Regions from separate parts of the Peribacillus sp. NPDC097895 genome, predicted to be linked through region 1. Evidence: riboswitches for the same ligand, from Rfam matches in the RefSeq annotation. Region 1 holds a riboswitch; each other region holds the start of a gene.
The links. A riboswitch is a leader RNA that binds a small molecule or an ion and turns the genes downstream of it on or off. The one in region 1 is predicted to bind glycine.

Region 1 (3,288 bases):
AATGGGGTTTTTCACCATTGCCACTGATGGATGGGTCGACCAATCAGGATGTACCTTCTTTTCGAAGGAAGGGACCGATGATATATATTAGCTTACACTATTTTGATTTAAAATTTAATGTGGTTGCTTGATATATTTTAACAACAGTGCGGACTACTCATATTGAAACGGTCTTATGATGAAAATGATAAAGCCTTGAATCATATTGAGTTCAAGGCTTTACTTCTGTTTCTATCTTTTTTTCTGATAGTTATATAGTATCACCAAGAGTAGGAACCAGATGGGTGTCAGGATTAGTGATAGTCTTGTAGCTTCAGCGAATAGCATAACGATTAGGATGAATAGGAATAATCCTAAAATGACGTAATTGATAAAGGGTGTAAAAGGTGCTTTGAACGATGATTCGGCTCTTAAGTCCGGTCGTGTTTTCGAATATTTGATATGGGAAATCAAAATGATGCTCCATACCCAAATGAAACAGATGGCACTGATGGTCGTCACAACGGTAAATGCCTGTTCCGGTATCAATTTGCTTAACAATGCCCCTATTGAGACAACGATCGTTGATGTCAGCAAGGCATTGCTTGGAACAGCCTGCTTATTTAATTTTGCAAGCTTAGCAGGGGCTTCGTCATTCTTGCTTAACGTATAAAGTATTCGGCTTGTTGAAAACAAACCGCTGTTGCATGCAGAAGCAGCAGATGTTAAAACAACGAAATTGATGACCCCTGCAGCGACAGGAATGCCGATTAATGCAAATACTTCAACAAATGGGCTGCTCGAGGCATCCAATTGTGTCCAAGGGTTAACGCAGAGAATGACGAATAGGGCACCTACATAAAAAAGTAAAATCCGGACGGGGATTTTATTGATGGCCGACGGAATGTTTTTTCTCGGGTTCGCCGTCTCTGCTGCGGAAACCCCGACCAATTCGACCCCTACAAAGGAGAAGACGACCAACTGTAAAGATAACAGGAATCCGGAAATGCCATTGGGGAACATACCCCCATGACTCCATAAGTTCGTTACGGAAACTGTTCCTGTATTTGTTTTGAAGCCGATGATCAATAAGATGATTCCTACTATGATCAAGGTGATGATCGTGATTACTTTAATGATGGCAAACCAGAATTCCAATTCGCCAAATAACTTAACGGTCAATAGGTTCAATCCTAACAGAACGACAAGGCATATTAGGGCCGGGACCCATTGAGGGATATCGAACCAGTATTGGATATAGACACCGACAGCGATGATATCGGCCATTGCGGTCATGATCCAACAGAACCAATAGGTCCACCCGGTGACGAACCCGGCCCATGGACCGATATATTCGGTTGCGAATTCAGTGAATGACGTATACCCTGCGTTGGATAAAAGCAATTCCCCTAAGGCTCTCATGACAAAAAACAAGGAAATCCCTATGATTAGATAGGTAAAGATGATGGATGGACCCGCCAATTGTATGGCTTTTCCTGAACCTAAAAATAAACCGGTACCAATGGTTCCTCCTATTGCAATCAGTTGTACATGACGATTCTTTAAATCTCTTTTTAATTCTTGTTTAGCCAATTCGTACGCCCCCATCTTTATAGTCTTGGTAGTGAATGATTTCAAACCTGCACGGTCTTGGAGAGAGGGACGTGATTTATCGCCCAGCTTGCTTTCCCAATGGTTTTTCACGAGTGTGTTATTTACGCACAAACACAAAGTGGACAATAAAAAAAAGAGATTGGATAGTACCAATCTCTTAAAGGGTTCAGAATAACAATTTATCATTCGTTACTCTTCTGTCCTTTTGCCTGAGATTGTGAATCCTTCGGCGCTGCATCTTGTACAGTCTCTCCAGAAGCTGCTCCTGCTATAGTGTTATCCATAGCATTCATCGCTTGCTTGTATGCGGTTGTGAAAATATCCGTCTGTGAAAGATATGAAAGGCTCTTTCACGCTTGAACATTCATTATGCTTATAAAATAATATTGGAATTCTATCATCTATTCTTCTATAGGTCAACAAATTATTTTGGTAGTTAACAGGCGTTAAAGTTTTTTTATTTTTTAACTGTCACTTGAAGGGAATCCAAGTAAATATGATTTTTTTCCACTCTTTTTGAATCATCACTATTATAAGATACTGATCATCACTTTTTTAAAATGATATTTTTAGATTGGAAGAATCGCCAAGATATATTTGGTAACTGTTTATTTGAAAAATACATTTGTATTTTTACAGAATATTTACTATTATAAGATAAGAAAATAAAATTAAAGTATTATTGATATTGTTTCGATAGAAAATTTCTAACCGCAATAATTAATAGAGAGTACAGTGGTTGGCAAGGATAGAAAAGCATGACGCTTATATTGCATCTGGGGGAGTTAATCATGTCAAACAAGGAATTAAAGCGAGGGCTGGAAGCTCGTCATATTCAAATGATAGCTTTGGGCGGAACCATCGGAGTCGGGTTATTCATGGGATCGGCGAGCACGATCAAATGGACCGGGCCCTCTGTAATGCTTGCGTATGCCATCGCAGGTATTTTTATTTTTTTCATCATGCGTTCTATGGGTGAGATGCTATATTTAGAACCGACTACAGGTTCTTTTGCAACCTTTGCGAGCAGCTATATACATCCTTTGGCAGGTTATATGACTGCTTGGAGCAATTGGTTTCAATGGGTAATCGTCGGAATGTCCGAAATTATCGCGGTTGGGTTGTATATGCAATATTGGTTCCCGGAGTTACCTGCTTGGATACCAGGTGTGGTCGCCATGATCATCTTGGGAGCGGCCAACCTCATTTCCGTTAAATCCTTCGGGGAATTTGAATTTTGGTTTGCGCTTATAAAAATAATAACGATCGTATTGATGATCATTGCCGGCCTTGGCCTTATCTTCTTTGGAATAGGGAGTGGTGGAGACGCAATTGGATTATCGAATCTTTGGGCAAACGGCGGCTTCTTCACGGGGGGCTGGACAGGATTCTTCTTCGCGCTTTCCCTTGTCGTGGCTTCCTATCAAGGCGTTGAGCTTATCGGCATCACTGCCGGAGAAGCGAAAGATCCAACGAAGACCGTAACAAAAGCGATCCAATCAATCATATGGCGCATTTTAATCTTTTATATTGGCGCCATATTCGTTATCGTGACAGTCTTCCCTTGGGATCAACTGGATGACTTAGGAAGTCCATTCGTTTCAACCTTTGCTAAAATAGGTATCACAGCAGCGGCAGGAATCATTAACTTTGTCGTTATCACAGCAGCCATGTCTGGATGTAACAGTGGGATTT
Region 2 (3,288 bases), on a different contig from region 1:
GAAGGCTTCGTTTCGCTCATTTTCCCCCTTGGAATGATGAATAATATGGAAAGTAGCGCAAGTACAGCAAAAATCACATTGGTCGTTAACCCCGCTGCTGCAGCTACCTCCAAATTTTCAATCGTACCATACACTGTGGCGGAGATAGCCACGCCAAATGATCCACCGAGTGAGCTAGCCATTTTATAGATTCCTGACGCCTCTCCGATCTTCTCTACGGGTGCATTGGAAACGGCTGTGTCAATAGATGGGGTTGCGTACATCCCAAGTCCGATTCCCAACAAAGTAAACCCGACAAACACGACGAAAGTGTAAATCGTTCCTGATAAAAATGTTAAGGACATCATGCCAACGCCAATCGCCGCTAATGCACAACCGATGATCATCGGTTTTCTTGCCCCGACGCGCTGCAATATTTTCTCCCCAACACGAATCATCGCTAATACACATACCAAGTATCCAAGGGATAACATTCCGGATTGAAAGGCATTGAACCCTCTCCCTACCTGTACATATGTATTGGCAACTACCAATGTTCCCGCTACTGCATTCAGCAAAAAGTTAGAAAGCGTGGCCCCTGTATAGTATTTGTTCTTAAATAAAGTTAGCTCAATAAACCCATCTGACTTGTTACCTACGATTTTGAAGAATACGAAAAAACCAATGACCAGGATGGCAATTAAACTTAACGTGATTGGACTTGTCCAACCAAAATCATCCCCACGCGTAATGACCAGGTTCAATGCAAGCATAACCATGACAAACACCAATAAACCAGCGATATCGAATTTAGTAGAGCTTGTTTTTTCCGCTCTGCTTTCTGGTGTATCCTTAATCAGGATCATCGCTAGTAAAGCAAAAATAATTGAAAATATGAAAATCCATCTCCAACCCATATATGTCGCAATCGATCCTCCTGCAAAAGAACAGATACCCGAACCTCCCCACGACCCGAAAGACCAGTAGCTTAAGGCACGCTGCCTATTCTCGCCTTCATAATACGATTTGATTAAAGCGATTGTAGACGGCATGATGCAGGCGGCTGAAATACCTTGGATGATTCGCCCGATGATCAGAAATCCGGCATCTTGCGTGAAGATAAGGCAAAGAGAGCCTACGATGCTTAATGATAAACCGATATATGTCATTTTCTTTCTTCCAACCTTATCTGCCAATCCGCCCGCTGCAACGACAAAAATCCCTGAAAATAAAGCTGTTAAACTGATGGCGACATTTAAAACACCTAATGAAATGCCCAGGTCTGATTGAACTACTGGGACAACATTTACCATCGTCTGGGCAAAAAGCCAAAATGTAAGAACACCAAATACAATTCCCATTATCATCTTATTGGTACCTTGATAGTTCGTTTCTATCATGACTCCCCCTTATTGTTAAACATCAGGCTTCCTTTTCACTTAATCGTTGCTCACTGTCTTAATAAAAGAACTAAATCATTTTACTCCTCCTTCATTAAATAATAAGCTTCGCTGCACACCTTCCTGTAAGAAGCCAAATAAAGCTGACCCCATTCTTTTTTTACACACAAAAAAAGGACAGAGAAGGGTTGCGTAAACTTACTGCTCCCCTTCTCTGTCCTTTTTACCTGAGAGTTTAACTCCATTTTATTTTCTGGAGATTTCCCCTTTGGTGGCGTCATGTTTCATACGCGCTCTCCAGAGTTGCGTCCAGTTGCGGTTCCATTTACCTGAGAGATTTGATCCAAGGGCTATTTTTGGAACTTGCTCCTTCGGTGGCTTCATACTTTGCACTCTCCCACAACGTTCATCCGCTGTATAATTTAAATATTCAGATTATTTAATTCATGAACCAATTCTGACTGAGACTCATACCAGTCCCTCTTCACCATTAGTAATAATCTTTATTTTCAAAATAATCTAACTATATTATCACCCATGCTAAGATAAATTTCAACACCATTAAACAGAACACTCCAAAGATATCCCTCTTGGAACTATGATTTCTTACGGCTGAAAATAAAAATTCCTTGCTGCTTTGTAAGCACGCTTCCTTTTCATTGAACATATGGACTGAAAAACTTCTCACTCTACTAAACTTGCACATGGTACACCATAAAAAAAGGACCACTGCCGCTGGAACTATTCCATCCTGACACGGTCCTATGTTTTTCAATGATTCATTGTTCACGCTTTTTGTTTTTACCCATAATGAATATGGGCTCCAACTCATTTTCTTCGTAAAGGAATGATAGAGCCGTTATCGGTACATGACCGCTCGCAAAGAAGCTCATGGCCATTTGTGCCAGAATATCATATCCCGTATCGTTCATCACATCTGCAATGATGATGACATCCTGATGCGGAATGGCCACCGCCATTGTTCCCTCCATCTTGTCTTTCATGTCCCGAAGCCAGGATTCGTTAAGAATTCGGCTAGCATCATATCCATCATTGGTGTTTAAAAAGTAAAATTTATTATCGGCGACGATATCCGACTTCATTTCAGTGGAAAGGGAACGGGCATTGAAAAGGGCAATTTCACGGATCCTGTCACCCTGCCAATTTTCCCGTTGAATCATCTTTTCATCAATCAGACGGTAGGTTTTCCCCAAATCGAGTGCATAAAGAACCCGGGTTTCAGCCGTATGCTCATCGAATAAAAAGGGATTTCCTTCTTCTGATTCCATTGGAAAGGAAGTCGAACGGATGACAGGGAAAATGGATTTCTCCTTGCCTTCCATGCTGTGTTCTCCCCCCATTACATTCAAGGCCTCTTCCACGTAATAGGCAACCTCATCGATGGCTTTTTCCTGCACGTTTTCATAGTTAGCAAGGACAGGTGGCAACTCGATGGTGATCCCCTTCCCGGTTTTCACATTTTCCACCCGTAACGTATCTTGCTTGCTATCGAATTTGAATGATCGGTTATCATCTTTTAAACGATCCTTCAAGATATTTTTCAGCTTCGTGCTGTCCATTTTCATGTTTGACCCTCCTCTTCATTGAAAAATCCCCAGCGAGAAGGGGAAATTGATTATAGTGATTGAATGAATTCCTCAATTTGTTCTTGTGTTTTGCGATCCTTGCTCACGAATCTGCCTAGCTCTTTGCCATTATCATAAGCAATGAAACTTGGTATACCGAATACATCATTAGCGGCACACACATCGATGAATTCATCACGATCTACATGAATGAATGTAAAATCCGGAAATTTCGTTTCAATCTCGGGCATGATCGGTTCGATTACACGGCAATCTCCACACCAAGTTGCTGAAAATAGAAAAATATGTTTGCCTTCATTTTT
Region 3 (3,288 bases), on a different contig from region 1:
TTTGAATCGGAGTTGCTGTCAGGAGTAAACAAAATTTCTTTTTCAGATTTTGGACGAATTCATAATTCTTCGTCTTATTATTTTTAAGTTTGTGAGCTTCGTCAATAATGATGAAGTCATATTCCTGATTGAAAATGATATCACGATGTGGAGCGCGTTTCGCTGTATCTATGGATGAAATGACCACATCGCAGGAGTCCCAAACATAACTTTTTCGCTGAACGACTGCTGGAATATGAAACTTGGTATTCAATTCAAAAGCCCATTGTGTCACAAGGGAAGCCGGTACAAGAATCAATACTTTTTTTACAAGGCCTCTAATCATATACTCTTTTAGGATCAAGCCAGCCTCGATTGTTTTTCCGAGCCCTACCTCATCGGCTAATATGGCCTTGCCATTCATCTTTTCCACTACTTGTTTTGCTGCTTCCAATTGGTGGGGAAGCGGGGTTAATTGCGGAAGGTGCTTGGGCGCCTGTAAACCTTCAAAATCAGGGATGATGAGATTTTCCTCCATTTGAACAGCAAGCTTATACAGCTCCCAATTTCCCCATGGACCATCATTCTCGATCTTTTGTAAAAACTCGTCATTCCATTCAGAATTGAAGGATATATTGATTTTCATAGAAATAACTCCCTCTTAAATCATAAATTCCTTAATATAAGGTCAAAATCCGAACGTTTCATATATAAAGTAAGAAAAATATTTATCTCCAAAAGATATTGCAGAGATAAGTTTCTTAGGGTAGGATATAAGTATATTTAGAAAATTCCAATTTCCAAACGCTGAAAATGAATTATTTTATATCGATTTTTCAGTTTACGTGCCCTTAGTATGGGCAATAGGCTCCTGCTTTATCCATGATAACTGAAGGAGATCATTCAATTGGTTCCGGAAAGTTTTTGGAGTGTGGGGTCTTTAAATGCTTCCGATGCTTTACTAATGGTTGGGAGTGGTTCACTTGCTTTCATTGGTAGACATTTTATATGCGGGTGAAGATAAGGGGAGAGACTACGGATGTAGCGCCGAAGGAGCAAACTTAGCAGTGAATCTCTCAGGCAAAAGAACTCTTATTGGACGCAACTCTGGAGAGCGCCGCCCGTATTGGGATGGCCACCAAAGGGGAAAACCTATTATATAGGTAAACTTTCAGGTTTCAGGACAGAGAAAAAGCTCAAACGGGCTTTCTCTGTCCTTTTTTGTGCTTTTTTTACATCATGACTCAGGATTTCTGATGGGTATGACAAGAAGCTTTTTGAAGCCGATTTAATTATAAAAAATCCGAGGGGGGTCATTTTTTGACCAATTTAAAAAGAACACCACTATTTGAGGTTTATCGTGAATGCGGAGGGAAAACGATTGATTTTGGCGGCTGGGAACTTCCTGTCCAATTTTCGGGTATCAAGGATGAACATGAAGCCGTACGTACCAAAGCGGGTTTATTCGATGTTTCCCATATGGGGGAAGTGGATGTTAAGGGTCCTGGAAGCCTTTCTTTTTTACAGAAGATGATGACCAATGATGTATCAAAGCTGCAACAGGGTGGTGCCCAATATACGGCTATGTGTTATGAAAACGGAGGCACGGTAGATGATCTCATCGTTTATAAAAGGGCTGAGGATGATTACTTGCTAGTAGTCAATGCAGCGAATACAGAAAAAGATTTCAATTGGCTGCAAGCTAATCTTTCTGAAGATGTCCAAATTACGAATGTATCTAGTGACTATACACAGCTAGCACTTCAAGGACCATCTGCAGAGAAGATATTGCAAAAACTATCAGAAAATACTGCCTTAAGTGAAATTGGATTTTTCAAGTTCAAGGAAAATGTCATGATAAATGGTATCTCCACAATGGTATCCCGTACTGGATATACGGGTGAAGATGGTTTTGAGATATATAGCCGCAGTGAAAATGGCCCGGATCTTTGGAAGGCAATTCTTGATGCTGGCAAGGAAGAAGGGATACAGCCGATAGGTTTAGGTGCCCGTGATACCCTGCGTTTTGAAGCAAAACTGGCGCTTTATGGGCAGGAGCTTTCAGCGGACATCACCCCAATTGAGGCCGGGATTGGCTTTGCGGTTAAAGTGGATAAGGAACCTGACTTTTTCGGAAAAGCCGTTCTTGCTGAGCAAAAGGAGAACGGGGCTCCTCGCAAGCTTGTAGGAATTGAAATGATTGACCGTGGCATTCCTCGTCATGGTTATAAGGTTTACAGCGGAGACAAAGTCATTGGCGAGGTCACCACTGGTACCCAATCTCCAACATTGAAGAAAAATGTTGGATTGGTACTTATCGATAAAGAATTTTCGGTATTGGATGCCGAAGTCGAAGTGGAAATCCGTTCCAAACGATTGAAAGCCGTTATCATACAAACACCTTTTTATAAAAAACCACGTAAATAGAGGGGAATGGTCATTAGATGAAACATCGTTATTTACCCATGACAGAGCAAGATAAAAAAGAAATGCTGGAAGTGATAGGGGTACCTACTGTTGAAGACCTTTTCAATGATATCCCTGAAAGTGTTCGCTTTCAAAGAGAATATGACATCAAACAAGCTAAATCAGAGCCTGGACTAATGAAAGAATTATCGAAGCTTGCTGCCAAGAATGCGGATCTAAAAAACTATGCATCATTCCTTGGCGCGGGTGTGTATGACCATTATGCACCAGTCATCGTCGATCATGTTCTATCACGTTCTGAATTTTATACGGCTTATACACCCTATCAGCCTGAAATTTCACAGGGGGAGCTTCAGGCCATCTTTGAATATCAAACGATGATCTGTGAATTGACGGGAATGGATGTAGCCAATTCCTCCATGTATGACGGAGGAACGGCGCTAGCTGAAGCAGCCATGCTAGCTTCAGGCCATACACGCCGTAAAAAGATCCTCATTTCAGGAGCAGTACACCCTGAATCAAGGGAAGTTGTGAAGACCTATGCAAAAGGCCAACGCGTGGAAGTGATCGAAATTCCTTATAAAGACGGTGTGACGGATATGGCTGCTTTAAGGGAATTGGCCAATGAGGACGTTGCGGGAGTGATTGTGCAATATCCGAACTTTTTTGGACGCATCGAACCATTGAAAGAAATGGAAGAAATCATTCATGGCGTTAAGTCCATGTTTATCGTTTCCAGTAATCCGCTTGCACTAGGAGCCTTGACACCACCAGGTTCACTCGGCGCAGATATCGTAACGGGAGATGCCCAGCCATTCGGCATTCCAGCTGCTTTTGGTGGCCCCCATTGTGGATATTTTGCAGTCACGAATAAACTTGTTC

Region 2: linked by a shared signal. The riboswitch ahead of ACQKMH_RS02460 (MFS transporter) and the one ahead of ACQKMH_RS25175 (amino acid permease) in region 1 are both predicted to bind glycine.
Region 3: linked by a shared signal. The riboswitch ahead of gcvT (glycine cleavage system aminomethyltransferase GcvT) and the one ahead of ACQKMH_RS25175 (amino acid permease) in region 1 are both predicted to bind glycine.

What each region holds. Positions count from the first base shown of each region.
Region 1 covers NZ_JBNNSH010000008.1:112,342-115,629, reverse strand. Annotated here, with positions in the region: gene ACQKMH_RS25175 (amino acid permease) at 232-1,572, opposite strand; glycine riboswitch at 1,781-1,859, opposite strand; gene ACQKMH_RS25170 (amino acid permease) at 2,385-3,288, shown strand, end outside.
Region 2 covers NZ_JBNNSH010000001.1:521,443-524,730, reverse strand. Annotated here, with positions in the region: gene ACQKMH_RS02460 (MFS transporter) at 1-1,379, opposite strand, end outside; glycine riboswitch at 1,686-1,789, opposite strand; gene ACQKMH_RS02455 (DUF1444 domain-containing protein) at 2,159-2,965, opposite strand; gene ACQKMH_RS02450 (thioredoxin family protein) at 3,016-3,288, opposite strand, start outside.
Region 3 covers NZ_JBNNSH010000001.1:973,865-977,152, forward strand. Annotated here, with positions in the region: gene ACQKMH_RS04645 (DEAD/DEAH box helicase) at 1-625, opposite strand, end outside; glycine riboswitch at 994-1,081, shown strand; glycine riboswitch at 1,085-1,168, shown strand; gene gcvT (glycine cleavage system aminomethyltransferase GcvT) at 1,300-2,406, shown strand; gene gcvPA (aminomethyl-transferring glycine dehydrogenase subunit GcvPA) at 2,424-3,288, shown strand, end outside.